3 regions of the Streptomyces sp. BoleA5 genome follow, and region 3 is predicted to be linked to each of the others. Evidence: riboswitches for the same ligand, from Rfam matches in the RefSeq annotation. Region 3 holds a riboswitch; each other region holds the start of a gene.
The links. Region 3 has a riboswitch for thiamine pyrophosphate ahead of B085_RS0127015 (thiamine ABC transporter substrate-binding protein). Riboswitches for the same ligand answer to the same signal wherever they lie in the genome.
Positions count from the first base shown of each region.

Region 1: it holds a riboswitch for thiamine pyrophosphate, as region 3 does, so the genes downstream of both, thiC (phosphomethylpyrimidine synthase ThiC) here and B085_RS0127015 (thiamine ABC transporter substrate-binding protein) in region 3, are expected to answer to the same signal.
Region 2: it holds a riboswitch for thiamine pyrophosphate, as region 3 does, so the genes downstream of both, B085_RS0115390 (purine-cytosine permease family protein) here and B085_RS0127015 (thiamine ABC transporter substrate-binding protein) in region 3, are expected to answer to the same signal.

Region 1 covers NZ_KB892093.1:49,649-59,549, reverse strand. Annotated here, with positions in the region: gene hisC (histidinol-phosphate transaminase) at 102-1,175, opposite strand; gene B085_RS0108725 (LacI family DNA-binding transcriptional regulator) at 1,514-2,614, shown strand; gene B085_RS0108720 (metallophosphoesterase) at 2,783-3,820, shown strand; gene B085_RS0108715 (hypothetical protein) at 3,982-4,848, shown strand; gene thiC (phosphomethylpyrimidine synthase ThiC) at 5,006-6,751, opposite strand; TPP riboswitch at 6,744-6,871, opposite strand; gene B085_RS41780 (YibE/F family protein) at 6,933-8,237, shown strand; gene B085_RS0108695 (hypothetical protein) at 8,252-8,452, shown strand; gene B085_RS0108690 (flotillin family protein) at 8,573-9,901, shown strand, end outside.
Region 2 covers NZ_KB892100.1:71,015-80,915, forward strand. Annotated here, with positions in the region: gene B085_RS0115375 (SDR family oxidoreductase) at 1-690, opposite strand, end outside; gene B085_RS51915 (Ku protein) at 1,673-2,053, shown strand; gene B085_RS50050 (hypothetical protein) at 2,076-2,315, opposite strand; gene B085_RS0115390 (purine-cytosine permease family protein) at 2,355-3,761, opposite strand; TPP riboswitch at 3,753-3,845, opposite strand; gene B085_RS0115395 (hypothetical protein) at 4,062-4,310, opposite strand; gene B085_RS0115400 (hypothetical protein) at 4,614-5,348, opposite strand; gene B085_RS0115405 (hypothetical protein) at 5,560-5,826, opposite strand; gene B085_RS49310 (hypothetical protein) at 5,987-6,148, opposite strand; gene B085_RS0115415 (GNAT family N-acetyltransferase) at 6,385-6,918, opposite strand; gene B085_RS0115420 (hypothetical protein) at 7,299-7,526, opposite strand; gene B085_RS0115425 (glycoside hydrolase family 47 protein) at 7,717-9,021, opposite strand; gene B085_RS51450 (hypothetical protein) at 9,436-9,558, shown strand; gene B085_RS0115440 (RraA family protein) at 9,856-9,901, shown strand, end outside.
Region 3 covers NZ_KB892115.1:46,319-56,219, reverse strand. Annotated here, with positions in the region: gene B085_RS0127020 (ABC transporter permease) at 1-1,118, opposite strand, end outside; gene B085_RS0127015 (thiamine ABC transporter substrate-binding protein) at 1,187-2,272, opposite strand; TPP riboswitch at 2,264-2,368, opposite strand; gene rlmN (23S rRNA (adenine(2503)-C(2))-methyltransferase RlmN) at 2,436-3,542, opposite strand; gene B085_RS43900 (hypothetical protein) at 3,863-4,246, opposite strand; gene B085_RS45905 (hypothetical protein) at 4,714-5,562, shown strand; gene B085_RS43890 (hypothetical protein) at 5,813-6,781, shown strand; gene B085_RS51040 (hypothetical protein) at 6,863-7,210, shown strand; gene B085_RS0126985 (DUF6233 domain-containing protein) at 7,280-7,657, opposite strand; gene B085_RS0126980 (sulfurtransferase) at 7,847-8,686, shown strand; gene B085_RS0126975 (phosphatidate cytidylyltransferase) at 8,708-9,709, opposite strand; gene frr (ribosome recycling factor) at 9,825-9,901, opposite strand, start outside.

The sequences.
Region 1 (9,901 bases), on a different contig from region 3:
ATGCCGCACACACTTTCGCCCCCTCACACCGGGGGGTGGAAGGGGGCGAAAGGGGGCGTGCTACGACGCCCCGTGGCACCCGGGACGCTGCGTGCGAACGGTCACAGCTCCTTGCGGAAGGCCTCCGCCGTACGGATCAGTACGTCGTTGGCGGCCTGCTCGCCGACCGTGATCCGCACGCCCTCCCCCGCGAACGGGCGGACCGTGACGCCGGCCCGCTCGCAGGCCGCGGCGAAGTCGGTCGTGCGCTCCCCCAGCCGCAGCCACACGAAGTTGGCGTGCGTCTCCGGCACCGTCCAGCCCTGCGCGGTCAGCCGGTCGTACACCCGGGTGCGCTCGGTGACCAGCGCGTCGACCCGCTCCAGCAGCGCGGCCTCCGCGCGCAGCGAGGCCACCGCCGCGTCCTGGGCGAGCTGGCTCACCCCGAAGGGGACGGCCGTCTTGCGCAGCGCCGCGGCGACCGGCTCGTGCGCGATCGCGAACCCCACGCGCAGCCCGGCGAGCCCGTACGCCTTGGAGAAGGTGCGCAGCACCGCCACGTTGGGACGGTCACGGTAGACCTCGACGCCGTCCGGGACCTCGGCGTCGCGGATGAACTCCCGGTACGCCTCGTCCAGCACGACCAGCACGTCCGGCGGGACGCGGTCCAGGAAACGCTCCAGCGCGTCCCGGCGCACCACCGTGCCGGTGGGGTTGTTGGGGTTGCAGACGAAGATCAGCCGCGTCCGGTCCGTGATCGCCGCGGCCATCGCGTCAAGGTCGTGCGTCTCGCCCGCGTCGAGCGGCACGCGTACCGAGGCCGCGCCGGTGATCTGCGTGATGATCGGATAGGCCTCGAAAGACCGCCAGGCGTAGACGACCTCGTCACCCGGGCCCGCGGTCGACTGCAGCAACTGCTGCGCGACGCCCACCGAACCGGTGCCCGTCGCGATGTGCTCCTCCGGCACGCCGAAGCGGTGCGCCAGCTCTGCGTGGAGCGCCGTGCACGCCATGTCCGGGTAGCGGTTGAAGTTCTCCGCGGCGGCGGTGGCCGCCTCCAGGACACCGGGCAGCGGCGCGTAGGGGTTCTCGTTGGAGGACAGCTTGTAAGCCGTCACTCCCTCTTCCACGGCCGGGGGTCTGCCCGGCTTGTACGTGGGGATGCCGTCCAGTTCGCGGCGCAGTTTGGGGCTCATGCCCCACACCATACGAGCGCCCGCCCGGCCGGGGGAGGGCTTGCGGCACACGGGCTCGCGGCAGGGGCTCACGGGGAACAGGGCAGGTGGTGCGACGCACTGCGCGCCGGTGGCGCGCGCGGTGGCGCGCATCCCTCGTAGGGGTGAGTTGATGGCCGCGCGCTCCGCGCGGCGCGGGGCGGGCGGCACCCGGTAACGGGCCGGTAACCCGTGGTAGACACCCGCCACCACCTGGGCTTTCCCGGCCGCGCCCGGCGCCGCGGGCGGGGAAACGTATCTGTCAACGGCTTCTCCGGCACCCCGCGAAAGGACGACCCGACCCCTACTATCACCACGCCATGACAGCAGCAGGGAAGCACCAGGCGAGCCGGCCCGTCGGACGCCGGCTGGAGCGGGCCGGCATCAGGGACGTGGCCGCCGCGGCCGGAGTCTCGATCACCACCGTCTCCGACGCGCTCAACGGCAAGGGCCGACTGCCCGACGCCACCCGCCGTCACGTCCGTGAGGTCGCCGACCGGCTGGGGTACCGTCCCTCCGCCGCCGCCCGCACGCTGCGCACCGGCAGGTCGGGGCTGATCGGCCTGACCGTGACGACGTACGGGGAAGAGCCCTTCACCTTCACCGAGTTCGCCTACTTCGCCGAGATGGCCCGGGCCGCCACCTCCGCCGCGCTCGCCCGCGGATACGCCCTGGTCATCCTGCCGGCCTCCTCCCGGCACGACGTGTGGAGCAACGTCGCGCTGGACGGCACGGTCGTGATCGACCCCTCCGATCACGACCCGATGGTGACCGAGCTGGTGCGGCAGGGCATCCCCGTGGTCAGCGACGGCCGCCCGACCGGCAGTCTGCCCGTCCGGGCCTGGGTCGACAACGACCACGAGGCCGCCGTGCTCGGCATCCTGGAGCACCTCGCCGAGGCCGGGGCCCGCAGGATCGGACTGCTCACCGGCACCAGCACCGACACCTACACCCGGCTGTCCACCTCCGCCTACCTGCGCTGGTGCGAGCAGATCGGCCAGGAGCCCGTCGTCGAGGCCTACCCCGCCCACGACCCGTGCGCCGGCGCCGTCGCCGCGGACCGCCTGCTCGCCCGGCCCGACCGCCCCGACGCGGTCTACGGCCTCTTCGACCCCAACGGCACCGACCTGCTCGCCGCCGCCCGCCGCTACGGGCTGCGCGTACCCGAGGACCTCCTGCTGGTCTGCTGCAGCGAGAGCATGGTCTACGCGACGACCGAGCCGCCGATCACCACGCTCTCCCTCAAACCGGGCCGGATCGGCACCGCGGTCGTCCAGTTGCTCATCGACGCCATCGAGGGGGTGGACGCCGGCCGCCCGGTGCAGCAGGTCATGCCGACCGACCTGATCGTGCGCACGTCCTCCCAGCGGCGCCCGCCGCGCACCACCGTCAGCCCGCCCCGTGGGCCCGCGGGAACATAGGAACGGGCGCTTCCTAGGCGAGAAGAGCCCGCCCCGGGCGGATTTGTCCGCGCGGGATGAAATCGCTATCAGCAGGTGTGTCACGCCACGACATCGTGATTCCTATGATGGGCGGATGGTGGCGCGACGGTGGAGGGGTCGATGACTCAGGGGGTAGGTCAGGGACCCATGCCCGGTACCTCGTACGGCTGGTCCCAGGACCTCGCGGAGGCGGTGGCGCACGGCGCGCCCATGACGCCGTCGGTGCACCCCGCCGACGCCGTCGGGGCTCCGCCCGGGCATCCGGCCGAGCACGAACAGACGATGATCGACGAGCAGATGATGCCACCGGAGTACACGCCCACACAGCGCGACCTCCCGGTGGTCACCGCGGCCGACACCCAGGCGCTCGGCCCGCTCTACGTCGTCGGCGACATCCACGGCTACGTGGACCGGCTACACGAGGCCCTGTACGCGACCGGGCTGATCGACTCCGAGGGCCACTGGGCGGCGGGCAACGCCCGCCTGTGGTTCCTCGGCGACTTCACCGACCGCGGCCCCGACGGCATCGGCGTGATCGAGCTCGTCATGCAGCTGTCCGCGGAGGCCGCCGCGGCCGGCGGCTACGCCAGGGCCCTCATGGGCAACCACGAACTGCTGCTGCTCGGCGCCCACCGCTTCGGCGACACCCCGGTGAACTCCGCCGCGGGCACCGCCTCCTTCCTCGCCGCCTGGCGCCTCAACGGCGGCCAGACCAGCGACATGGAGCGGCTGCAGGACCACCACGTCGCCTGGATGTCCCGGCTGGACGCGGCCGCCCTCACCGACGGCCATCTGCTGCTGCACTCCGACACCACCGCGTACCTGGAGTACGGCACCACCATCGACGCGATGAACGACGCCGTCACCGGCATCCTGCAGCGCGGCGACGCCGACGAGTGCTGGGAGCTGTTCCGCAAGTTCACCCGGCGCTTCGCCTTCCGCGGCGAGTCCGGGCCGCAGGCCGCCCGCGAACTGCTGGACACCTACGGCGGCCACCGCGTCGTGCACGGTCACAGCCCCATCCCGTACCTGCTCGGCGAGCCCGGCGCGGAACCCGGCACCGAGCAGCCGGACCGCTCCGCGGTCGTCGTGGGACCGCACGTGTACGCGGAGGACCTGGCGGTGGCCATGGACGGCGGGGTGACGATGGACGGCAAACTCCTGGTCGCACAGCTGCCGTTGTAGACCCCGAAACCCCCATTTTCCGGAAACACTCTGTCACCGCGTCACCTCCGCGCTCTACCATCGGGATATCCGTAGGCAGCTTCTCCTCCGCTTCCGCCCAGCCGGACCGGACCTTCGTCCTTCGTGAACCCCGGGAGGAACCGGAGACGGAGCATCGGGGGATGCACATGAACAGCGCTCCACACCTGCTGACCGAGGACCGCCCGGAATTCGAGCGCGCCCTCGACACGGCTCTGCACTCGGAGGGCACGCGGGCCGCCCTGGCCGAAGCGCGGAACCGCCTCAACGCCGAGCAGTTGCGCACCCTGGCGCTCAACGCGGCCGAGCCCATCTCGGCCTGCGCCGCGCCCGAGTACGAGCAGTTCGTCAAGGTCCGCGAGGCCTTCGCGGAACAGCGCCGGGAGGCACGCACCGCGACCGTGCCGGGCCTCGGCTACGCGGCCGCGGCGGCCCCGGTCGCCGCGGACGGCTCGGGGGCCGGGCTGTTCGCCGTCGTCGCCGTGCTCACACCGATCCTGGCGGGCACGGCCGCCGTCATCTTCCTCGTGCTCGGGTACGCCCTGCGCTTCGGGCACCCCGAACCGGCGATCGCCCAGCCGCTGCGGCAGGCCGGCTGGCTCTTCGCGGCCGTCGCCGTCTGCGGCATCGTCATCGGCATGGTCGGACTGCTGCTCACCGCGCTGCGCAACGGCTCGACCGCCCTCCACGATCCGCCCGGCGGCGAGCCCCGCGACGTCGCCCTCGCCCGCGAGCTGTGGCGCCGGGCCCTGGTGGAACGGGGACTGCAGCCCTTCCTCGACGACGCCCTCGCCAAGGCCGCCGGCGCGGCCCCCACCGCACCGGCAGCCCCTTCCGCGACCACCGGCGGCAACCCCCGCATGCCGCGGCTCGGTTACTCCCGCCCCGACTTCTCCAGCCCCGGCCACGAGTCCTCCCCCGAACCAGGGGACCGCTTCACCAGCCCCGACTTCACCAGCCCGGACTTCTCCAGCCCCGACTTCGGCGGCCCCGACCACAGACCGGACTGACCCGGCGGACCCGGCGGACCCGGCGGACCCGGGGCGTTGTCGTACCCCGGTGCCACAGTGCGGGCATGGACACCGACCGGTTCTGGCAGCTGATCGACTCCGCCCGCGCCACGGCCCGCGTAGCGGATACCGCGGCGGGCCGCCGCGGGATCACGGGTCAGTCGGCGATCGGGAGGTAGACGCGGTTGCCCGAGGCCGCGAACTCGCGGGACTTCTCCGCCATGCCGGCCTCGATCTCCTCGGGTGTGCCGCCGTGCCGGCGGCGGATGTCCTGAGAGATCTTCATCGAACAGAATTTCGGCCCGCACATGGAGCAGAAGTGCGCGGTCTTGGCCGGCTCCGCCGGGAGCGTCTCGTCGTGGAACGCCCGTGCCGTGTCGGGGTCGAGGGCCAGGTTGAACTGGTCCTCCCAGCGGAACTCGAAGCGTGCGTCGGAGAGCGCGTCGTCCCATTCCTGGGCGCCGGGGTGGCCCTTGGCCAGGTCGGCGGCATGGGCGGCGATCTTGTAGGTGATGACGCCGGTCTTGACGTCGTCGCGGTCGGGCAGACCCAGGTGCTCCTTGGGGGTGACGTAGCAGAGCATGGCCGTGCCCCACCAGGCGATCATCGCGGCACCGATGCCGGAGGTGATGTGGTCGTAGGAGGGCGCGATGTCGGTGGTGAGGGGGCCGAGGGTGTAGAACGGCGCCTCCTCGCAGATCTCCTGCTGGAGGTCGACGTTCTCCTTGATCTTGTGCATGGGGACGTGTCCCGGACCCTCGATCATGGTCTGCACGCCGTGCCGCTTGGCGACGGTGTTGAGTTCGCCGAGCGTGCGCAGCTCCGCGAACTGGGCCTCGTCGTTGGCGTCCGCGATGGAGCCGGGACGCAGGCCGTCGCCCAGGGAGTAGGTGACGTCGTAGGCGGCGAGGATCTCGCAGAGCTCCTCGAAGTTCTCGTAGAGGAAGCTCTCCTTGTGGTGCGCGAGGCACCAGGCGGCCATGATCGACCCGCCGCGCGAGACGATGCCGGTCTTGCGGCGCGCGGTCAGCGGGACGTACCGCAGCAGCACGCCGGCGTGCACCGTCATGTAGTCGACGCCCTGTTCGGCCTGCTCGATGACGGTGTCCTTGTAGATCTCCCAGGTCAGCTCCTCGGCCTTGCCGTCGACCTTCTCGAGGGCCTGGTAGAGGGGGACGGTGCCGATGGGGACGGGGGAGTTGCGCAGCACCCACTCGCGTGTGGTGTGGATGTTGCGGCCGGTGGACAGGTCCATGACCGTGTCGGCGCCCCAGCGGGTGGCCCAGGTCATCTTGTCGACCTCCTCCTCGATGGAGGAGGTGACCGCCGAGTTGCCGATGTTGGCGTTGACCTTCACCAGGAACCGCTTGCCGATGATCATCGGCTCGGTCTCCGGGTGGTTGACGTTCGCCGGCAGGACGGCGCGTCCCGCCGCGATCTCCTCGCGGACGACCTCGGGGGAGACGTTCTCGCGGATCGCGACGTACTCCATCTCCGGGGTGGTCTCCCCCCGCCGCGCGTACGCCAGTTGGGTCACCGGCTGTCCGGGCCGGCCGCGCCGGGGGAGGCGGGGGCGTCCCGGGAAGACGGCGTCCAGGTTGCGCAGGCCGCCGCGCGGTGCGGTGTGTTTGAGGCCGTCGTCCTCGGGGCGGACGGGGCGGCCGGGGTACTCATCGGTGTCGCCGCGGGCGACGATCCAGTTCTCGCGCAGCGGCGCGAGACCGCGGCGGACGTCGGTGGTCACGTTCGGGTCGGTGTACGGGCCGGACGTGTCGTACAGCGTCACGTCCCGGCCGTTGGTCAGGTGCACCCGGCGGACGGGGACCTCGATGTCCGGGCGGGACCCGGTCACGTAGCCCTTGTGCCAGCCGATTTCGCGCGCGTGTGCATCCTGCATGGTCATGAGACCCACTCCCTACGCCGGCATTACCCGGTAACAGGTTCAGCGGTCGGCGCAGCTGGTGGCCCTTCGGCCGGTCAGCGCCCTCTCAGCCCGGTGCTCCGAGCTCCCGCGTTTGCAAAGGTGCCTCAACGCTAGCGGGTCCTCGCTGACGCACACCAGAGGGTGTTGCGATGATCGGGCCGTGGACTCCACTCACCCGCACTCGCAAGCCCATGGTCACGGACACGGGCACGGGCACGGCCCGGTGCCGCCGGTCTCCCGGCACCTGCGCAAGGTCATCGCCGCCGTCCTGATCCCCTTCGTCGCCGCCGTGGTGGCCGGCCTGGTGGTGCTGTGGCCGGGCGGCGTGCCGAAGCACGAGCGCAGCGGCGTCGGCTTCGACCAGCAGACGCAGTCCGGGCGGGTGGTGAAGGTCGAGGAGGTCAAGTGCTCGGACGTCAACGCCGAACCGGGCACCGGAGCCGCGCCCTCCCCCGGCCCGACGTCGGCGCCGTCGGGTCCGGCGATCTGCGAGCGCGCGACCATCGAGGTCGCGTCGGGCAAGGACGCGGGCCGCACCTTCACCGAGATCGTGCAGCCGACCCAGACCCGGCACTACACGAAGGGCCAGAAGGTGCTGCTGGCGTACGCGCCGCAGGCGCCGCGCGAACTGCAGTACTCGGTGACCGACGTCGACCGGGCCTTCCCCCTGTGGCTGCTGGCCGGGATCTTCGCCGCGGTGGTGGTCGTGGTCGGGCGGCTGCGCGGGGTGCTGGCGCTGATCGCGCTGGTCATCAGCTTCGCGGTGCTGACGCTGTTCATCCTCCCGGCGATCCTGCACGGCAGCAATCCGCTGCTGGTGGCGGTGATCGGCGGCAGCGCCATCATGCTGATCGCGCTCTACATGTGCCACGGCCTCAACGCCCGTACCTCGGTCGCGGTGCTGGGCACCCTGTGCTCGCTGCTGCTGATCGGCGTCCTGGGCTCGGTCTTCATCGACTGGGCGCTGCTGAGCGGCAACACATCCGACGAGACCGGGCTGATCCACTCCCTCTACCCGGGCATCGAGATCCGCGGCCTGCTGCTGGCGGGCATCATCATCGGTTCGCTGGGCGTACTCGACGACGTGACGGTCACCCAGACCTCGGCGGTGTGGGAGCTGCGGGAGGCGGACCCGGGGACGAGTCGGCGGCGGCTGTACTCGGCGGCCATGCGGATCGGACGGGACCACATCGCCTCGGTCGTCAACACCCTGGTGCTCGCCTACGCGGGCGCGGCGCTGCCGCTGCTGCTGCTCTTCTCCATCGCGGAGCGCGGGGTGCTGGCGGTGGCGGGCAGCGAACTGGTCGCCGAGGAGATCGTGCGGACCCTGGTGGGCAGCATCGGGCTGGTGGTGGCGGTGCCGCTCACGACCGCGCTGGCCGTCCTGGTGGTGTCGGCGGACCGCGGCAGCGGCGACACTGTTCCCGCGGGCACCGGTCGGGGTCACCGGCGCCGCGCCAAGTGAGCCGGGAGGGGAACGTGGTCGGACTGCAGGGCCGGGTGACCGGAACGGTCGGGCCAGGGCTGGTCGGCGAGGTGATCGTGCACGTCCGGGGCGGTGCCGAGGCGTTCCTGGCGTACCCGGCGACGGCCGGCGAGCGCATCGAGAAGGGCACGGTCGTGGTGGTCGTGGAGCACCTGCCGCCGCGCACCGTGTACGTGGCGCCGGCGTACGGCTGAGCGGAGCGGTCCGCTCCACGTCAAGAAAACGACAAGGATCCGTCAGGACCTACCGGACCGTCATCCACAGGCGGACACTCCCGTACGCGGCCCCGATCGGGGCCATTCGTAAGGGGGCGTATGCCGATGCTGATCGGCGTTGCGGCGGGCGGGGCGCTCGTCGCGGTCATCATTCTGGTCGGCCTGTTCAAACTGATGTGGCGGGTCGCCGAGCCCAACGAGGCACTGGTCATCTCCGGCTCCAAGCACCGCACGGACGGTGTGGGGGAGGGGATGGGGTTCCGCATCGTCACGGGACGGGGGACCCTGGTCCTGCCCGGCGTGCAGGCGGTGCGCAGGCTCTCGCTCGACCTCAACGAGGCCGAGCTGAACGTGGACTGCGTCACCCAGCAGGGCATCCCGCTGAAGGTGCACGGCGTGGTCATCTTCAAGGTCGGCGACGACATGGTCTCCATCGCCAACGCGGCACGACGGTTCCTGGACCAGCAGAAGTTCATGCCCGAGCGGGTGCACAACGTCTTCGCCGGTCATCTGCGCTCCATCGTGGGCGGGCTGACGGTGGAGCAGATGATCCGGGACCGGGAGCGGCTCACCGCCGAGACCCGGGCCGCCTCTGGCTCGGAGATGGAGAAGCTCGGCCTGATCATCGACTCGCTGCAGATCCACGAGATCGTCGACCCGACCGGTTACATCAACAACCTGGCCGCGCCGCACGCCGCGGCCGTCCAGCGGGACGCGCGCATCGCGCAGGCGGAGGCGGACCGGCTGGCCACCGAGGCCGAGCAGCAGGCCGCGGCCCGCATGGCGGAGGCGACCCGGGACAGCCAGATCCTGCAGGCGGGTTACATGGCCGAGCGGGACAAGGCCACCGCGTCCTCCCGGCAGGCGGGCCCGCTCGCGGAGGCGGCGGCCCGGCAGGAGGTCGTCGTCCAGGAGACCCGGGTCGCCGAGCTGGAGGCGCAGCGGCGCGAGCAGCAGTTGCAGGCGGACGTCCGCAAGCCGGCCGACGCCTCCGCGTACGAGAAGCGGACGCTGGCCGAGGCCGAGCGCGACGCGCGCATCTCGGCGGCCGAGGCGAAGGCCCGGGAGACCGAACTGGCCGCCGCCGCCGAGGCGAACCGCGTCAAGACGGCCGCGGCGGCGCAGGCGGAGCAGACCAGGGTCAGCGGTGAGGCGAGTGCCGCGGCCACCCGGGCCACGGGTGAGGCCGAGGCCGCGGCGACGCAGGCGCGGGGTCTGGCGGAGGCCGAGGCCGCGAAGGCCAGGGGCCTGGCCGAGGCGGAGTCGATCAAGGCGCGGGCCGCCGCCCTGGCGGAGAACCAGGAGGCCGTCGTCGCCCAGCAGTTGGCGGAGAACTGGCCGGAGATCGTCCGGGCGGGCGCCGAGGCCTTCGGCAACGTGGACCACATGGTGCTGCTCAACGGCGCCGACGGGATGTCGGAGATGTTC
Region 2 (9,901 bases), on a different contig from region 3:
CAGCACATGGGCGGCGAACGTCTCCGGGCGGCCGATCGACGGATCGTCCAGCATGGCCCGCAAACCCGCCCGCACCTCCGCCGTGCTCACCAGGTATTCGGGGATACGGTCGGCGGCCTCGGTCACCGCGGTGCTGTAGTGGGTGGCGAACTGGCCGGGCTCCACCGCGTGCACCCTGATCCCGAAGGGTGCGACCTCCGCGGCGAGCGCCTGGGTCATACCCTCCAGTGCGTACTTGCCCGTCACGTACGCGGACAGGCCGGGCAGCCCCATCCGGCCGACGAGCGAGGAGACGTTGACGATGTGGCCCGAGCCCTGACGGCGCATCAGCGGCAGGACGAGGCGGCTCAGGCGCCACGGGGCGACCGTCAGGACCTCGAGCTGGGCGCGCAGTTCCTCGTCGGACACCTCCTCGACCGCGCCGAACAGTCCCGACCCCGCGTTGTTCACCAGCACGTCCACTCCACCGAAGTGATCGACCGCGTACGTCACCGCGGCCTCGCACTGCCCGGCGTCACACACGTCGAGCGCCATCGCCGTCACCCGGTCCGGATACCGTGTCACCAGATCCCGCAAGGCCGCCGGCTTGCGGGCCGTGGCGATCACCAGATCCCCGGACTCCGCCACCGCGCCCACCAGCGCCCGCCCCAGTCCCGACGAACACCCCGTCACAAGCCATCGCCGCGTCATGCGTCCCCCCGTATCGCTCGCCGGCGGCACACCGTGCCGCCCGTAGGCGATCATGGCATCCGGACCGAACCACCAGCAGAGGCGTGCGGGGGCAGGACCGGAGCGCGCGCAGGCTCTCCGGCGCGCGTTCCGCGACCAGCACGAAGTCCCGGCCGGCATGGCGCGGCGTCCGCCCCCGTGCAGGCCCCGGTGGCGCACTCGGCACGGTGGGATCGGCGGTAAGAGGCACCTCACCTTTCACAACCCGCCACCGGGCTGGAAGGCGACCCGCGGCGCGCGAGAGCTCGGGGGTCGGCTCGGCTTCGGTGGACTGCTCCCCGCCCGCCGGAGCCCGGAGCGGGTGCCCCACGCAGCACACTTTCGCACACACGTTCGACCCGTCGAGGTGGTCGGAGCGCCCGCGGCCGCGGCCGGAGTCAGCACCGGGCGGTTCATCCGCGGCGCCGCGATCGACCCCGCCCTGGCCCGACCGAACGCCTTCCTGGCGGTCGCCGTGGCCGCGGCAAGAGCGCTTCGCCGCCACGTGGACCGAGTTCGGCCCCGAGGTCGCCCAGACCGACCGGCACGGCCTTGGTGCGGAGCCCGGGCCGCTGACACACCGCCCGGCCAGTACGCCCGGGGGAACGCCGCTTGCACCCTCCCCGCTCGGCGGCTCCGTCGCCGGGCTTGCTCCGACCCGCTCCCGCCCCGGGTGCAGGTGGGCCCACCCCTGCGCCGGCGCGGACGGTGGCCTGGCGGGTGCCCGCGCCGAAAGGTGCCTGATCACCGCCCCGGAGCAGCATCCCTCGCGGGGAACGGCCCCGTCTTGCAGGCTGACGGTACGCGCGGGACCAGGGCCGGCTGCATGAGCCTCGGCCTGATCGTCAACCCGATCGGCCTCCAGCCCGCGACCCCAGGGGAACGGCACGGGATTCCACCAGGTCCACGCGCGAGCGACGGAGCCCGACTAAGGCACCGGAGGTAGTGCTATGAACCCGAAGACGTGGAGACACCCCCGTCGGAGATCGCGCGCGGCGTGGAGCGGCGAGACGACCTCACCGTCGTGCTCCTCGAAAAGGGTCCGGCCGCGCTCCCCCGCCCGGCAAGGCGCACTGTCGATGTCCTCGGTTTCTTCGACGGGCGCGGCATCGGCCCGGTGCTCCACACCAGGGCCTGCCGGGGAGGCGCCGCCGGCGAACAGGGTCGGCGCCCACGCCCGCTCCTGGTGGAGGCTCTGGCCAGGCACGACGCTGTGGCGGTCGCCGAAGTCACCTTGCGCGCCGGGGAGCAGCCGGCAGTACTGAGGTCACCGCGCGCCATGCTCGTGCCATGGCTGCCGGTGTGTCCGTGCACCGGACCACGTCTCCCCGGCCGTCCTGGGTGATCAAGCGGGTGTTCGAAGCTCGTCAGGCGAGGGTCTTCGCCCGGCTCGGGGCGGGCGGTCGGCTCCAGGCGTCGGCGTAGGCGCGGGCCGCGGCACCGGGGTCCTCCGCGGCGCAGATGCCGGACACGACGGCCGCCCCCGCCGCGCCGGCTTCCCGCAGTCGTGGCACATCGCCCGGGTTCTGGACCAGCGGTGAGTGGGCCCGTACGCGACCGAGCGCCCGCGCGGCGAAGGCGGTGTGATCGGCGGAAGTCGGGGGCATGCGGACTCGCTCCTTGGGGGACGGACGGGGGACGATGGTTCAGGGCCGCGAACGGTGGCGCAGGCGCAGTGGGGTGTACACGCCGAGGGCCACGAGGAACGCCACGTAGTACGAGAGATCCGCGCCGTGCAGGGCCTCGGCCACCGGGCCGACGTACAGGCTGGTGTCCATGAACGGCACAGCGGCGGCGAAGGCGGCCACGAACGCAACGACGGCGTACCAGCCGGGCTGCGGTCGGCCGGTCTCGGCGGCGAGGTCGATCGGTGCGCCCGCTCGTGCCCGTGCCCGGGCCAGCCAGTCGACGATGACGATCGCGACGAAGCCGGGAATCCAGTAGCCGACGAAGAGCAGCACGTTCTGGAAGCGGGCGGTGGTGTCGGCGGCGTGCATCCACAGGACCAGGGGGAAGCCGAGCACCGCGGCGAAGGCGGCCGCGGCGGGGCGGGGAACGCGCACGCCGACGGTCTGCAGGGCCAGGGATCCGCTGTAGTCGTTCATGGCGTTGCTGCACAGGGCCGCCAGGGCGACGGCGAGCAGCCCGAACGCCCCGAGCGGCCCGCCACCGAGCAGCTCGGCCACGCCTGCGGCAGTCTGGTCGGTGAGGACCGACGCGCCCCAGAGCCCGAGTGCCTGGACGCCCACGAAGGACACCACCAACCCCGCCAGCGTGTACCAGAACATGCGCGGGGCAGAGGTCGTCCGCGGCAGGTAGCGGCTGAAGTCACTGGCGTACGGAGCCCACGACAGGGCCAGACTCAGCGCGATGGTGCTGGTCAGGACGAACGCCCCACCCCGGTCGGCGCCATGGGCGGAGCCGTTGGCCGCGGGGTGCACACCGTCGAGCAGCTTCCAGGCGATCAGCACGAAGGCGGCGGCGAGAACGAAGGTCATGACGATCTGCAGCCGGTGAACGGCCTCGTAGCCCAGGACGCCGAGAGCACCCTGGGCGACCATCATGACCAGGACTCCGAGCCAGAACGGCCAGCCGCACAGCCGCGCCAGCGCGTCCCCGCCGAACAGCCCGATCAGCGCGTCCCAGGCGACCGAGGACAGCCACTGCAGGATGCCGGGCAGCGCGACGGCCCGGCCGAAAGCGAGCCGGGCCAGCGGCAGCTGCCCCGCGCCGGTCCGGCTGCCCCAGGTGCCCAGGTAGGCGGTGGGTATCGCGCCGACCACGGTGCCGAGCGCCACGGCCGTGAGCGCGGTGGCGAAGTCCAGTCCGAGGACTATCCCGATGGTGCCGGTGAACACCCCGGTCATCGTGAGATTGGGGGCGAACCACACGGTGAACAGGCGTCCCGGGCCGCCGTAACGGTTGCTCTCGGGGACCGGTTGTATGCCGTGTGCCTCGATCCGGAGATCGCCGGCGGCCGCCGGCATCCGGCCGTCGAAGACGGTCTGCCGGCCGTCGGTGGGCAGACCGCTGGAAACATGCGCCAATGGCATGGAAGACATCCCTCCGCCAGTACGAACTGGTTCAGGTTCGACGGGTGTGATCTCAGCCCCGGTGGGGCACCCCGTGTCCGGTACGGGGGACAGAGTAACCCGACGGCGAAGCCCGGCGCGTCGACGGGATGAGACCCGTGCGGGTGGGACGGCCCACCTCTCGGCCGCTGAGGCTCACGCCCGGGATGTGTGCATAGCAAGGCGGGGATCGTCCTCGTAGTGGGCTACTCGGACGATTCGACAACGCAGCGTGGGGGCACCTCCCAGCGTCAGCTGGGGGAGCTCATTTGACGACAAGGCCTAGGTGTCCCGGCTGCGTTCGCGCCACTGGCGTCTCCTGTCCGCCGGGGCCGCGCCTCCAGCGGTAGCCCTCCGGTACGCGGCCCGTTTCGTCAATTCACGCCCGCACAGGATTCCCCACAGCAGGAGACCCAGCGCATCGAGGAAACGACTTATCTTGTCTTCCTCGGAGGTCACGAACACCAACTGCGCCACGATGAGCAACAGATACCAGGCCGGATGATTCTGCCATTTCGGCTTGTCCGTCACGCCTACCCCTCACAAAGCCGCACGCTCAGCACTGTCTTGAAACTGGTCAGGGGTTCGCCCGCACGACGTCCTTCGTGAGAGGTCCGGTGCCCGCGGGCCGTGGCTGAGGCGCCGCCGGCTCCGTCACCGCGGACGCCTCCGTGCCGACGGCGCCGGGTGCCGCAGCCTGCGGCACCCAGCGCAATGACCGCAGCCGCCACGGCCGCCCACTTCGTGCTACGCACGGCATCCCTTCCCAGCTCAGGGACTGTTTGCCCCCTTGATCAAGCGAGGAGTACGCCAGGCGGTTGGTGGCGGCGGTGATCAGCCCTCTGCTCCCGACTCTCCTGCCGGGGCCGGGCCGGCGCCCTGGGCGAGGTCGCGCAGGGCGCGCATCACCGTGTCCGCCTCTTCCCCGCGCAATTCCCGACCAGGTCCCCCGATCGCGGCACCCCGGGCGGCGAGGTCGCGCAGGACCCGCAGCGCGGTGTCCGCCTCCCCGGACTGCGACTGCCGACCGGACCCCGCCGCCCGGAGGCCGCTCCCCATGGCAACGGAGATCGCTTCCCGAGCCGGGAGGAAGGCCGTCGGGGCCGAGTACGCGGCCAGGTCGTCAACGCGGACCAGGCGCAGCTCGCCGGGTTCGATCCCGGAGCCGGACAGCACCACTTCGGTGTTCTCGACGCGGCCCCGGGCGACCCAGTGCGGGTTGCTGCCGTTCCGCCATAGTTCGAACGTCGCGGGTTTCCCGTCTGCGGTGATGGTGACGGGTTCGGGTACCGGACGGCCGGCCGGAAGTCCCTCGTCGTGGTGGCAGTAGACCTCCAAAGCGTCCTCCAGCACCTCGCCGGCCTCAGCGTTGCCGGAGGATGCGCTGAAAACCCTGACGTGCTCGGCCTGGGAGTCATAGGACGCAGAGCCGAACCACAGGAACACGTGCATGTCGCCCGTGACATGGTTGTGGCCGCTACCCATGAACTGCCGTGATTCCGGCCAGTCGGCATCAACCGCGACGACCCTGAAGCGGTTCGCCGCAACAGGAGTGCCTTGATCGTTCATGGATGGGATCGATCTCCTCGTGCTCGTTCGTGATCAGGCATCGTGCCATGCACGGGTCCGGGGCCGGCGGGGCGGACCCGGGCTGATCCGTGCACTGTCACTCGTGCGGGAACGGTCTCATCAGGCTCTGACAGCGGAGCGCCGCCGAGTTGCCCGCAAGATACCGGCTCGTTGACGGCATGACCGCTTTGTCGGGCTGCGCGGGCGCGGCTCAGTCGCGCCGTACGGAGATCAGGCGCACGGCCACGGCCGGCACCACCCCCGCCGCGAGGAGGTACAGGCCAAGACGGTCCTCGGTAACTGCCGGCGACCACACCCGCCAGGCCGACGGCGTGGTGAAGTCGGCTGCGGGGAAGTCCCGGTAGATCCTGGGGGGAGCGCTGGTCCGGCCGGGCACCCACAGCAGGGCGCCGATTGCGGCGCAGGTCGCGGAGGTCGCATACGGGGCCGAGGTGGAGCGCGGAGCCGGTCTCTTCACGGGTTGTCTCTCGTCTTCGACGTCGTTGCGCGGATTGTCGCTGTTCGCGCCCGGTTCGCGTTCATGCCCGGGCCGCCCTGGCTTCGGGAGCAACGCGGGTTTCGGTTCGACCCCCGTTGCCCGGGGCCCGGCCTGCACATCTCGCCCTCTGCAACGCGCTTCAGACGCCCAGTAGCGCGGCGAGCAACAGAGCCGCCGTCGCGGAGAAGAGCCGCGGCTTCCTCCAGCCCGGCCCGGAAGCCTGGCGGTCCGATTCCCAGGCGACCACCATTCCGCCGCCCAGGCCCAGCACGCTCCGCAGCAGGAAAACGGGGGTGTGCACGGGGATCCTCCGGTGACTTCGAACGGGCCCGCAGGCTACCCCTCGCATCGGTCGCGCGACACTCCGGGGTCGCGGTCTGGAAGGGGGCACCGGGCCGGGCCTGACCGGGTAGGCGCATGCACCGGCGTGGCCCTGCCGGCCGGTCGGCGCCCCCCTGCCGAAAGAGGCTGGTGGCCGGCCACGCTCCGCGTTCGCCTGGCCCATCCCGCCGGCAGGAGCCGTGGGGAGGCCGCGGTTCAGGCGTGGAACTCGCTGAGGTCGATCGTGTGGACGCGCAGCGGGAAACCGTACTCCGGGTGCGTGATCTCGCGCTGCGGCGCCATGCCGAGCTTGCGCATGACGTTCTCCGAGGCGTTGTCGCCGATCCGGGCGATGCCGATCAGGCGATCCAGGCCGCGGTCCTGGAGCGCGAACTCCATCGCGGCGTGAGCGGCCTCCGAGGCGTAGCCCTGGCCCCAGAACTGCGGACCGAGCCGCCAGCAGACGGACACCTGCGGCATCACCTCCGGAAGGAACTCCGGCAGCGTCAGACCGGTGAAACCGGCCAGTTCGCCCGAGGCCAGCATCTCCACGGCGAAGAGGCCGAAGCCCTCCTCGTCCCACTCCTCCTCCCACCGCTCGATGGCTTCCGCCGTGTGTTCCAGGTCACGCACGGAGCCGTCGCCGACCCAGCGCATCACCTGCGGGTCGCCGTTGATCTCGGCCATGGGTACAAGGTCGTCGTCGTGCCAGCGGCGCAGGAGGAGACGGGGAGTCTGGATCTCGGTCATGGGCTCATCCTGGCGAAGGAGACGCCGCAACGGTAATCGGGGATGGGCAAGGCGGTCTTCACTCCCGGGAACCAGCCCACCCCACGACACCGTGGCCCGGCGCGCCGCACAACCCGCCCGGCCCCTGGGCCACCACCAGATGACGCCGGCAGGTCCGGTCTGCCCCTACGGGCCGGGAGGCCCAGGCGGACCCGGCGGACCCGGCGGACCGGTCGAATATCCGATCATGTTCGGACCGCGAGGAGAGCGCCAACGACCGCGCACCCCTCCGGCCCTCGGCGGCGGGCCCCCACCGCGGCGGGGGCACCGGTGACGTTTGCGTGCCGCGACACCTGACGCCCCCTGCCGGGCACCCTGTCGGGCGAACGCGCCCGGGAAGGTCACAGGGCGGCGCGCTGAGCAGCCTGGTAGGCGTCCCACAGCGGCTGCACGACCGTGCAATCCCGGGCGGCGCCGTCCCGGCACGTAGGGCATTCGGTGGCGTGGTCCAGCCATGTGCGGTACGCCGCCTGGACCGCCTGGTTCGCCTGCGTCACACGGGCCCGGACCACTGCGCCGGGACCCGAGCCGGTCTCCAGCCAGCGCTCCGTGTACCCGGACTCCCCCATGGCCAAAGACTCCTCAACCTCACCGGATCCCGCATCCGGCTCGCCCCGACAGCAGACCCCTAATGTATCGATGTGTGGCGTGCCGCATCTCGAACTGGCGCATCATCTGGACAACTCCAGCGTCTTGGGCTTGTGACTGGCTGGATCCTTGCGGTACGCACCACCCCGCGGTGGGAGGAACGGCCGCGCGTCACTTCCCGACAGGGCCACCGCCGCCCGGCGCGGGAGCGGGGGCCCGCAGCCCGCGCAGCACATTGCCCTCCGTCGTCAGATAGCCGGATCCGTAGTCGAAGCGGCGCGCCTCGGCGAACAGCAGGTAGTAGTACTTGGCGTTCTCGCTGAACCAGTACGCCGGGGTGCGGTCCCCCGTCTTCATCGGGGACGCCGTCACATCGCGGACGACCGTGTAGCCGTTGGCGACCCTGCAGTACCGCTCCTGGCGGTCGAACACCTCGCGGGCGCGCTCTCGGTACAGCTCCTTGCCGGTGACGAGCCACAGGGACAGGCAGGCGTCGACGTACTCGGGGCGCAGGGGACAAGAGGGGACCTCCGCGCGCAGGCTGCGGTAGTCGAGGAGGTCCGGTGGCAGGCGGAAGGCGTCGAGCACGGCCGTCCAGCTGTCGTGGTAGCTCTCGCCTTCGGCGACGCGCCCGCTGCGGGCCAGCAGTCCGGCGTAGAAGGCGGTCAGTTCGGACTGGACCTGGCCTGTGGCGCGACCGGTGCTCATCTCGGCCTGGCGGAACCACAGCCGCCCCGTGCTCCGGTCGGCGAGGTATCTGAGGATCCCGGCGGTGAGGGTGGTGTACCAGGTGCGCAGTTCCTCGTCGCCGTACAGCTTCCAGCCGTACCAGAGGTACTCGAAGAAGGAGTCGGCCGGCGGATCGAGGGTCGCGGTGGTCCCGGTCCACACGCCGGTCTCGACGTCGAGGGTGGTGCCCAGCAGGCCCAGCCGCGAGCGGCGTTCGCAGGCGGCGCGTAGGGCCTTCTTGGCCACGTCGTAGTAGGTGCGGTCGCCGGTGAGCCGCGACAGCTCACCGAACTCGGTGATGCAGCTGCCGATCTCGGCGAGGTGGTTGTCGCGGCCGCTCACCGCACCCGTGGAGAGGTTGACGAACCGGTAGGGGGCGCCCGTGGGCGATGCGAGGAAGGCGGGCATCAGCCGGTCCGCGAGGTCCCGGGCCAGGTCGAGCAGCGCGTGGTCCCCGGTCGCGAGGTGCCCCGACAGGAGCCCCCCGACCAACCGGATGATCACCTCGAAGACCTGGACGGAGACGTCCTGATCGAGGACGAGCTCGTTCTTCACCCATCGGACGGCCGCGTCCAGCTCCTCGTCCAGCTCCATCAGGTACAGCGTGTCGAGCGCCTCGACGATCGTCAGACCGAACGTGTGGCCCTGGGCGAAGAAGTCCGCGCCGCGGCCACTGAGCGGCCGCAGCTCGTCCCGTCCCCAGGCCAGCCGCCGATAGGCGTCCCAGGCGCGACGGAACGCCGCCACGGACTCCTCCCCCAGACCCGCGTACGGCTCCGCCGCCGCTCTGGCGGAACCGTGCGCGGACACGACCGGGACGGCCGCTACGGGGGTGAATGCCGCGAGAGCACCGAGCAGCCCGCGCCGCGAGAGAGAGCCGGGACCCGCGCATTTCCTCATGCCCGGGAACATCCCCCGAAAGCCCAGCCCTCCTCACACGAATGACGGAACATCACCGTGTTGACGGGACGGCCTGGGACGGCCCTCCGGAACCCGCCGGATCACTCGTACGTCCGCACTGGCAGAGCCGAGCCCACACCACCGAGAGGCGGCCATGTCGCACCCCGCGGAACCCCTCGTCGAACACTGCTTCATCATCACCTTCAGCCATCGCGAGCAGGATCTGATGACCTTCTCCGGCACATACGCCCCCTCACCGGAATGACCAGGCACGACGTCTACACCACCATCCGTGCCGATCAGGTGCGGCGGTTGCCCTCGCACATCCAGAGCAGCCACTACCAGGTGCCCTACTTCTCGCTGGAACGCAACCATCTGACCTGACCGGATGCCCGTCCGCGCCAGGAGCACGCCCCCTCCGAACAGCCCGGGCGCGCGACCCGATTCCGTCCTAGGATCAGCTGAACCGCGCCGCCGGCAGGACGCGCGCTCTGGCGCATGACTCGTGGATCACCCGAACGGGGTACCGACCCGCGCGGCGCCGCGGGCGCCCGGCGATGCGCCCGGGCCGGACAACCGGTGACTGCGCTCGTCCGTGACGCTCCCGCGGAGACCGAGGTACGCCTGGAACACGGCGCCCCACATCGGCGGACAGACCACGAGCGGACCAGGAGGAGACGCATGAGCAGTGATCACGGTAGCGAGTACGCGGCCACCGCCGCACGGC
Region 3 (9,901 bases):
AGCAGGGCGTCGAAGCCCCGCACGAGGCGCCCGGCGCGCCGGGTGAGGGCGGCCGCGGCCAGCCCGCCGACGACCAGCGCGATCACGGTGGCGGCGGCCGCGTACTGGAGCGAGTTCCAGACCGCGGCGACCGGCGCCACCAGGAAGGTCCCGCCGCTTCCGGCCGCCGAGCCCAGCGCCCGGTAGTAGCCGATGCCGTAGCCGTCGGGTCCGTGCAGCGAGCGCTCGGCCAGCACGCCCAGCGGCAGCAGGATCAGCAGCGCTGCGACGCCGAGCACGCCCGCCAGCAGCCCCCACTCGCCGGCGCCGCGCGGCCGCCGCGCGGTGCGGGCCGGGTCCACCAGCCGCAGCGCGCTCTCCCTGCGCCGTACCGTCCAGGCGTGCACGGCGAGGATCGCCGCGACGGCGGCGAACTGGACGGTCGTCAGCACGGCCGCCGTCGGGAGGTCCAGCAACTGCGCGGTCTCCCGGTAGATCTCCACCTCCAGGGTGGAGAAGGTGGGGCCGCCGAGGATCTGGATCACGCCGAAGGACGTGAAGGTGAAGAGGAAGACCATCAGCGCGGCCGCGGCGACCGCGGGGGCGAGGGCGGGCAGCGTCACCCTGCGCCAGGCCGCGAGCCGTCCCGCGCCCAGGACCCGCGCGGCCTCCTCCTGGCGGGGGTCGAGCTGCGCCCACAGCCCGCCCACGGTGCGTACGACCACGGCGTAGTTGAAGAAGACGTGCGCGAGGAGGATCGCCCAGACCGTGGTGTCCAGGCGCACCCCCCACAGTTCGTCGAGGAGCCCGCCACGCCCCAGCAGCGCGAGGAAGGCCGAGCCGACGACCACCGTCGGCAGCACGAAGGGCACGGTCACCACCGCGCGCAGCACCTGCTTGCCGGGGAAGTCGAAGCGCGCGAAGACGTACGCGCCGGGCAGCGCGATCGCCAGGGTGAGCGCGGTGGAGGCGGCCGCCTGCCAGCAGGTGAACCACAGCACGTGCAGGACGTCGGGCTCGCCCAGGACGTCCGCGAACCGGCCGAGCCGCCACCGCCCGCCCTCGCGGAGCCCGCGGGCGACGATGGCGGCGACCGGGTACCCGAAGAACAGCCCGAAGAAGGCGACCGGCACGGCCATCAGGCCGAGCCGTACGGCGAGCGGCCGGACGGCCACCGCCCGGGCGCGCCCGCCCCCGGCGGTCTTCGTTACTTCAGCACGAGCGAGGACCACGACTTGACCCACTGCTCCCGGTTCTCGGCGATCTTCTCCGGGGCGACGGTGGCCGGGTCGGCGACGACCGGCGCGTACTTGGTGAAGACCTCGGGCAGCTTCGCGTCGTCACGGACGGGGTTGACGAACATGTTGAGCGGCATGTCCTCCTGGAAGGCGCGGCTCAGCAGGAAGTCGACGAGCGCCTTGCCGCCCTCGGGGTTCTTCGCGCCCTTCAGCAGGCCGGCGAACTCCACCTGCCGGAAGCAGGTGCCGGTCGCGACACCGGTCGGCCCCTGTTCGGGCTGCGTCTTCAGCCCGAGCACCTCGGCGGGCGGGCTGGAGGCGTACGAGACGACCAGCGGCCTGTCGCCCTTGCCGCCACCGGCGCCGGAGAAGTTGTCGTAGTACGCCTGCTCCCAGCCGTCGACGACCTGGACGCCGTTCGCCTTGAGCTTCTTCCAGTACTCCTCCCAGCCCGCGTCGCCGTACTTCGCGGTGGTGGCGAGGAGGAAGGCGAGCCCCGGGGACGAGGTGGCGGCGTTCTCGGTGACCAGCAGGTCCCTGTACGCGGGCTTGACGAGGTCGTCGAGGCTCTCCGGCACCGGGAGGTTGTGCTCGGTGAAGTACTTCCGGTCGTAGTTGACGCAGACGTCGCCGAAGTCGATCGGGGTGACGCGGTGCTTCGCGGCGTCCGGCTGCAGCGCGGCGGGCACCTTGTCGAGGTCCTTGGCCTCGTACGGCTCGAACAGGTCGTTGTCGAGGGCCCGGGACAGCAGGGTGTTGTCGACGCCGAAGAAGACGTCGCCCTGCGGGTTGCCCTTGGACAGCACGGCCTGGTTGACGGCGGCGCCGGCGTCGCCGCCGCGCAGCACCTTGACGGTGTAGCCGGTCTGCTTCGTGAACGCCTTCAGCACGTCCTTCGACGCGGCGAAGGAGTCGTGGCTGACCAGGGTGACGGTCTTGGAGGGGGTGCCGCCCTTGGCGGCGTCCCCGCCGTCACTGCCGCATGCGGCGAGCGCGGTCGCGCCGATCGCGACGGCCAGTACGGTGCCGGCCGCACGCCGACGAGTGGTGCTCATGTGGTGACTCCCTACGCCGGTATGACCCGGATCAGGTCCGAGGGTCTGCGGCCGTGCCGCACTCTCAGCGCTTTCCGCGCTCCCCTGTCGGATGTTCTTTTGTGTGATGTGCGTGACGTCGCGGCGAACGGCCGCAAACGTCCGTCACCTTAGCAAGCGCTGGTCAGCGCTCGGAAGCCGCCAGCTGACCGCAGGCGCCGTCGATCTCCTGCCCCCGGGTGTCCCGGACGGTCACCGGGACGCCGTGCGCCTCCAGCGCCGCCACGAACGCCCGCTCGTCCTCGGGCCGCGAGGCCGTCCACTTCGAGCCGGGGGTCGGGTTGAGCGGGATCAGGTTGACGTGCACGCGGCGGCCCTTGAGCAGCCGGCCCAGCAGGTCGGCCCGCCATCCCTGGTCGTTGATGTCCCGGATCAGCGCGTACTCGATCGAGACCCGGCGCCCGGACACGTCCGCATAGTGCCACGCGGCGTCCAGCACCTCGCGCACCTTCCAGCGGGTGTTCACCGGCACCAGGGTGTCGCGCAGTTCGTCGTCGGGCGCGTGCAGCGACACCGCGAGCCGGCACTTGAAGCCCTCGTCGGCGAAGCGCAGCATCGCCGGGACCAGGCCCACCGTCGACACCGTGATGCCGCGCTGGGACAGCCCCAGCCCGTCCGGCTCCGGGTCGGTGAGCCGGCGGATGGCGCCGATGACGCGCTTGTAGTTCGCGAGCGGCTCGCCCATGCCCATGAACACGATGTTCGACAGCCGCGCCGGTCCGCCCGGGATCTCCCCGTCCCGCAGCGAGCGCATGCCCGCCACGATCTGGTGCACGATCTCCCCGGTCGACAGGTTCCGGTCCAGACCGGCCTGGCCGGTGGCGCAGAACGGGCAGTTCATGCCGCAGCCCGCCTGCGAGCTGATGCACATCGTCACGCGGTCCGGGTAGCGCATCAGCACCGACTCGACCAGCGTCCCGTCGAACAGCCGCCACAGCGTCTTGCGGGTGGTGTCGTTGTCGGTGCTGCTGTGCCTCACCACGGACATCAGGTCCGGCAGCAGCCCCTCGGCGAGCTTCCCCCGCGCCGCCGCCGGGATGTCCGTCCAGGCGGCGGGGTCATCGGCGTACCGCGCGAAGTAGTGCTGCGACAGCTGCTTGGCGCGGAACGGCTTCTCCCCCAGCTCCGCGACCGCCTCCCGGCGCTCCTCGGGCGAAAGATCGGCAAGGTGCCGCGGCGGCCTCTTGGCTCCGCGCGGCGCGACGAATGTGAGTTCTCCGGGTGCAGGCATGGTTCACCCAGTGTCGCAGATCAAATAAGCCCGCCCAGGTCAGATGGGTGAGGCTCCCGTCACTCTCAGGTGCCTTCCGTCAGCCCTGGCCGACCTTGCACGGCCCACAGACGGCCCAGACGGTCGCGGTCCACGCTGCGAGGGGGTCGGCTGCGAGCAGCGGAAACAGCTGGATCCTGGCGTCCACGCCATCGAGCTGCATGTGTCCGGGCGCCTGCCAGGAACGCTCGGGGCCGGCCGACACACCGGAAATCTCGTGACGAGGGCGACCGCCATGATCACGACGAGCGCGAGCTCCAGGCCGACCGCCGCGGTGTTGATCAGGCTGACGAGACGGGTCGAGGCCACGGCGAGCACGGCCTGGACCAAGAGCACCACGAGCGTGATGACGCGCGCCGTGTCCTCGCCCGGCCGCATGCCGGCGAGCGGATGAAGGCCTGGCTCGCGAGGGTGTTGTCGATGGCGACCACGGCGATCGCCAGGTAGCAGAACGTCAGCCAGCCGAGCCCACAGCCGGCCTTCGGGTCGGCGAGCCGCGAGGCCCACTGGTACGAGGAGCCGCTGAGGGCGATGCGCCCCGCGAGCTGCGCGACCATCAGGGCCACCAGGGACTGCCCGACCGCGACGAGGATCCACAGCCGGATGCCGACGGGGCCCGCGTTCTGCAGCACGTCGCCGTAGGTGGAGAAGATGCCGACGGCCACGGAGACGAACGCGAACGAGATCGCGAAGACCTGGAAGGAGCCCAGAGTGCGTTTCAGCTCCTGCCGGTATCCCCTTCTTCGACGGACTTCTCGTCGGCCGACTCGTCCGTGGAGGCTTCCGCCACCTCAGCCACCTCTTCGCCGCTCGAGGCCCGGCGGTCCGGGCCTCTTCCGTTTTCTACCCGTATGTCATGAGCGGTGTCCTGCCTGCACCTTGAGCCCGCGCACCACTCGCTCCCCGCGAACGTTGGCCAGCGGTGTACGGCTCACGGGGGGTCAGGGTCTGTCGAGGCGCGGGGCGTCGATCGGGTGAGTGCGGCCCGGTGGGAGGGAACGGGCTGCGCCACTGGGATGACCTTGGCGCCGGACGCCGGTGGGCGCGGGTACGGATCCCGTCCACAGGGGCCCCAGCCCTGCCGGAAGCCCTCCGGCTCGGTGCCGGCCAGAGATCGACGAGGAGTGTCTCCATGCGTCCTGCAGACAGGACCCCGCCGCCCTGCGGGCGGTCCCTTCGACGGTTCGGACGACTCGCGCGCACGGTGGTGCCGGCGGCCCTGATCGCCACCGCGATATCCGCGGGCTCCCTGACGACGGCTCAGGCCGTGGGCACGGACGGTACGAACACGCCCTCGGCATCGACGTCGGACTTCCCGTGGCCCGATCCGTACGACGACTACCCGTACCCCGACGGATACCTCGGCACCGACCCCGGACTCGGTAGCGGTCCCGGGCTCGGTAGCGGTCCGGGGCTCGGCCTCGGCCCGCTGCTCGGTTCCGGGCCTCTCCTCGGTTCGGGCCCCCTCCTCGGTTCCGGCCCGCTCCTCGACCCCGGTCGCGGACCTCTCCTGGGCCCCGGTACCAGCCCCATCGTCGAGACCGGTGCCGGTCCCGTCCTCGACCCCGCCGCTCCGCTCCTCGGCCCCGGCCGCGGGCCCTTCGTGGCCCCCTTCCCCGGCCCCGGCAGGCTCTCGGGGTGCGACATCGACTCGGCGGGCGTGGCCAATGCGAGCAACCGCGACTACTCCGTCGCCGTGGTCCGCGGCCGGACGTTCGTGGGGCAGCGCGACACCACCCCGGTGGGCGGCGGCACGTACACCTGGCAGGACCTCAGCGGGCTCCCCGGATACCCCGTCACCGGGGTGTGCGGCGCGAGCGTGAGCGCCTCCTCGACGGCGGAGCTGTCGGTGAAGGTCGTCACCTTCCGCGGCGACATGGCGGAGAACCGCTGCAACACCGCCGGCGCCCTGCCGGTCTGCGGTGTCTGGAACCCGCTGCAGGGGCCCCTCCAGCCGCCGCCCCCGATCGCCATCCCCTGACCCGCCCGTCGACGGCCCGTCGCAGCGGCCGCCCGCCGGATGGCGGGCACCGGACTGGCCGGTCGTACGAGGGACCGTCGTCCCGGAACGGGTACCGCCTGTGCGGCGGACGGCGGGAACCGGCCGCTCACCCGGGCAACCGGGAGGCGGCCCAGCCCGACCATGGGTAGGAACAACGTCGATGTGGCCCGAACCGGGCGGGAATTCCCTCCGGTCCGGCTCGGGCCCGACGTCGACGAGGAGTCTCCCCATGAGTCCTGCGGACAGGACCGCTCCGTCCTCCTGGCGGCTGTCGCGGTGGTACGGACGGCTCACCGGCACGGTCGTGCCCGTGGCCCTCGCCGTCACCGCGCTCTCGGCCGCCGCCCTCGTCCCGGCGCGGGCCGCCGGCAGGGATCATCGGCCGGCGGCGGATCCGGCCGCCGTCCGTGAGTGGAACGCCATCGCCACGGACGTCATCGGCACCAACCTCGGCGCGACCCGTCCCTCCGGACAGGCGGTCGTCTGGCACGGGTTCGTCTCGGTCGCCGTCTACAACGCCGTGGTCGGCATCGAGGGGCGCTGGGCGCCCTACAAGTGGCACGCCCGCGGACCCGCCGGCGCGTCGCCTGAAGCGGCGGCCGTGACCGCCGCGCACGACGTCCTGCTCTCCGACTTCCCCGCCTCCCGGGCGCTGCTCGACGCGGCGTACACGGGCTCCCTGGCGAGGATCCCCGACGGCGACGCCGAACGGCAGGGCGTGGCCTTCGGAGCGCGCGCCGCCGAGCACGTCAGCCGGCTGCGGGAAGGGGACGGCCGGTTCGCGACCGTGGACTTCACCCTTCCGCCGGCTCCCGGCGTCTGGCGGCCCACCCCGCCGGGGAACCTGCCCTTCATCGACACCTGGCTCGCCCGGCTGCGCCCGCTGCTGCTCGCCTCCCCCTCCCGATTCCGTCCCGGCCCGCCGCCCGCCCTGGCCTCCGCCCGCTACGCCCGGGACGTGAACGAGGTGCGGACCATGGGCGCGTTGACGGGTTCGCTCCGCACCGCGCGGCAGACCGAGACCGCCCTGTTCTTCGGGGGCAACCTGGCCGTCCAGCTCCAGGCCGCCTACCGCGACCACAGCGCCCGCCACGGTCTCGACATCGCCGACACGGCACGGCTGTTCGCCGCGGCGAACGCCACGGCGACCGACGCCGTCATCACGGCGTGGGACGCCAAGCTCCACTACGGTTCCTAGCGGCCGATCACCGCCGTCCGGCTCTCCGGCGCCGACGGCAACCCGGCGACCGAGCCGGATCCGCAGTGGCAGCCGCTGCTCGTGACACCACCGCACCCCGACCACATCAGCGGGCACGCCGCGGTCGCCGGCGCGGTGGCCCAGACCCTGGCGGGACTCTTCGGCACGACCCGCCTCGATCTCACCTTCGCCTCCGACGCCACAGGCACCACACGCCACTACGACGACGCCGTTCGGTTCAACCAGGACATGATCGACGCGCGCGTCTGGGCCGGCATCCACACCCGCACGGCGGACACCGAGGGCTGCCTCGCGGGGGCCCGCGTCGCCCGCTGGGCCCTCGCCCACCACTTCGGTCCCCTCCACCCGGCGCACCCCCGCTCCTCCCCGCCGCTTCCGCGAACGTGCCCGAAGACGGGGGCGAGTTGACACTCCCCCAGCACAGTCGGCGACCTGACGGACCATCGCACGCGGGTCCTCAGGACGTGCCGCCGGACCTCAGGAGGCCGGCTCCGCTTCCGGACGGCAGACCCCGCACGACGTGACGTCCGGCATGCCGAGGGCCACCTCGAACTCCTGCCGGTTCAGCCGTCCGCCCCCGGGAACCCGGCAGTCGTCGCGATGGAGGACACCCCGGCCCGAGCCGCCGCCCGGATCGGGCACGCTCTGCAGCCGCCAGGCGCGGGCGGGAGTGCGGGCGCCGCCAACCCCCCTGGCCCGCTGCGGAGCGCCGCCTCCGGCCTCCGCAGCCCCCGCCGCGACGGGAGCGGAACCGGACTCCGCCTCCTGGATCTTGGCGTCGACTGCGGCGATCTGCATCTGCAGATAGAGGCGTATCACCCGCAGGCGCTGCGGATCCGGAGGAAGCTCGTACACATGTTCGAGTGTAAGCGGCAGACGGATCGCCTTCCAGCGTCGCGGCCCGCCGCACCCTGCGACGGCCGTCACGCCGGGCCGCGACGGCGCAGGTCAGGGAGGCGGCCCACCGTGCTCCCGCCCAGTGGCCGCGACGGTGGCCTCAGCCCCGGGCTTCCCGGCCCGGCGGGGCTGCGCCAGGATGGACCGGTGGACACGATCATCAGCGCACAGGAGCTCGCCGCCGACCTGCACCAGGGCGCCGCGCCCGTGATCCTCGACGTCCGGTACGAGCGCGGCGGGCCGTCGGGGCGTGAGGCCTACGAGGCGGGCCACATCGCGGGCGCCGTCTACGTCGACCTGGAGGCGGACCTCGCGGGACCGCCGGGCCCTGCCGGCCGGCACCCGCTGCCGGACACCACGGTGTTCGAAGACGCGATGCGGCGCGCCGGGGTGCGCCGGGACAGCCGGGTGGTCGTCCACGACGGCGGCCAGGGCTGGGCCGCGGCACGGGCCTGGTGGATCCTGCGCTGGGCCGGGCACGGGGAGGTACGGGTGCTGGACGGCGGACTCCCCGCCTGGACGGCCACCGGAGGCGAACTGACCACCCGGGGCGCGGCACCGGAGCCCGGCGACTTCGAGGCCGCGCCGGACTCGCTGCCGGTGCTGAGCGCCGACGACGCGGCGGCGCTGGCCCGTACGGGCGTGCTGCTCGACGCGCGGGCGGCCGAGCGCTACCGGGGGGAGGTCGAGCCGCTGGATCCGGTGGGCGGCCACATCCCCGGCGCCGTGTCGGCTCCCACCGCGGGGAACGTCACCGCCGACGGCACCTTCCGTCCCACCCGCGAACTGGCCCGCCGGTTCGCCGCCCTGGGGGTCACCGAGGGCGGCGGCAGGGTCGGTGTCTACTGCGGGTCGGGGGTCTCGGCGGCACAGCAGGTGCTGGCTCTCGCCGTCGCCGGGATCGACGCCGCCCTGTACGTCGGCTCGTGGAGCGAGTGGAGCGCCGATCCCGCCCGGCCCGTGGCGACGGGACCGCTACCGGGCTGAACGCGGGGCGGCCCGGAAGAATCAGCCCGAGCCGACGAAGACGACGAGCAGCAGCCACACCACCGGAGCGGTCGGCAGCAACGAGTCGAGGCGGTCCATGATGCCGCCGTGGCCGGGCAGCAGCTTGCCCATGTCCTTGATGCCGAGGTCCCGCTTGATCATGGACTCGCCCAGGTCGCCCAGGGTGGCGCTGACGGCCACGGCGAGGCCCAGCAGCAGCCCCTGCCACCACCGGCCGTCGTCGATCAGGAACTCCATGGACAGAGCGCCCGCGACCATGGCGAAGCTGATCGCGCCGGCCAGGCCCTCACGGGTCTTGCCGGGGCTGATGCGGGGAGCGAGCTTGTGCGTGCCGAAGCGCCAGCCGACGGCGTAGGCACCGGTGTCGCTGATCACCGTGAGGAGCAGGAAGACGAACACCCGCCAGGGGCCGTCGCCCGCCGCGAGCATCATCACCACGAACGTGGCCAGGAACGGCACATAGAACGCGGCGAAGACCCCCGCCGTCACGTCGCGGAGGTAGTTCTCCGGTGGCTCCGTCATCCGCCACACCAGGACGGCGAGTGTGGTGAGCGCCATCGCCACCCACGCGCCCTCGGCGCCGCGCACATAGCCCGCGACGACCATGGCGGCGCCGCCGACGGCGAGCGGCACCAGCGGAGCCCTGATCTCCTTGCGCTCGGCAAGGCGCGAGGTGAGCTCCCACAGGCCCACCACGACCGCCGCGGCGACGACGCCCACGAAGACGGCCTTGACGATGAAGAGCGAGGCGATGATGACGACGCCGAGCCCGACGCCGACCCCTATCGCGGCGCGCAGATTGCGCCCCGCGCTCTTCTTCGCCCGGCCGCCGTTCCCACCCGCCGCCGAGGGCTGGGGCGTGGAACGGTCGGGCCGGGCGGAGTGCCGTTCCGGTTCGGGGGCGTCGTCGCGGAACAAGGGGCCGCCCATCCGGGTGCCCACCTCATCCTCGCCTCCCCAGGAACCGGTATGTGGCGAGGGCCCCCAAGAAGAGTCGTTCACGGAGTTTCGCCTCGCGTTTTCGTCCGGTCCGGGTCGGTCGGATGGATGGTCGGTTGGATGGGTGGCTCAGCCGCGGGCGTGCCGGGCCGAGGAGCGTATCCGGCGGTGCGCCGGATCAGACCTCCAGCAGCTCGGCTTCCTTGTGCTTGAGCAGCTCGTCGACCTGCGCCACGTACTTGTGGGTCGTGTCGT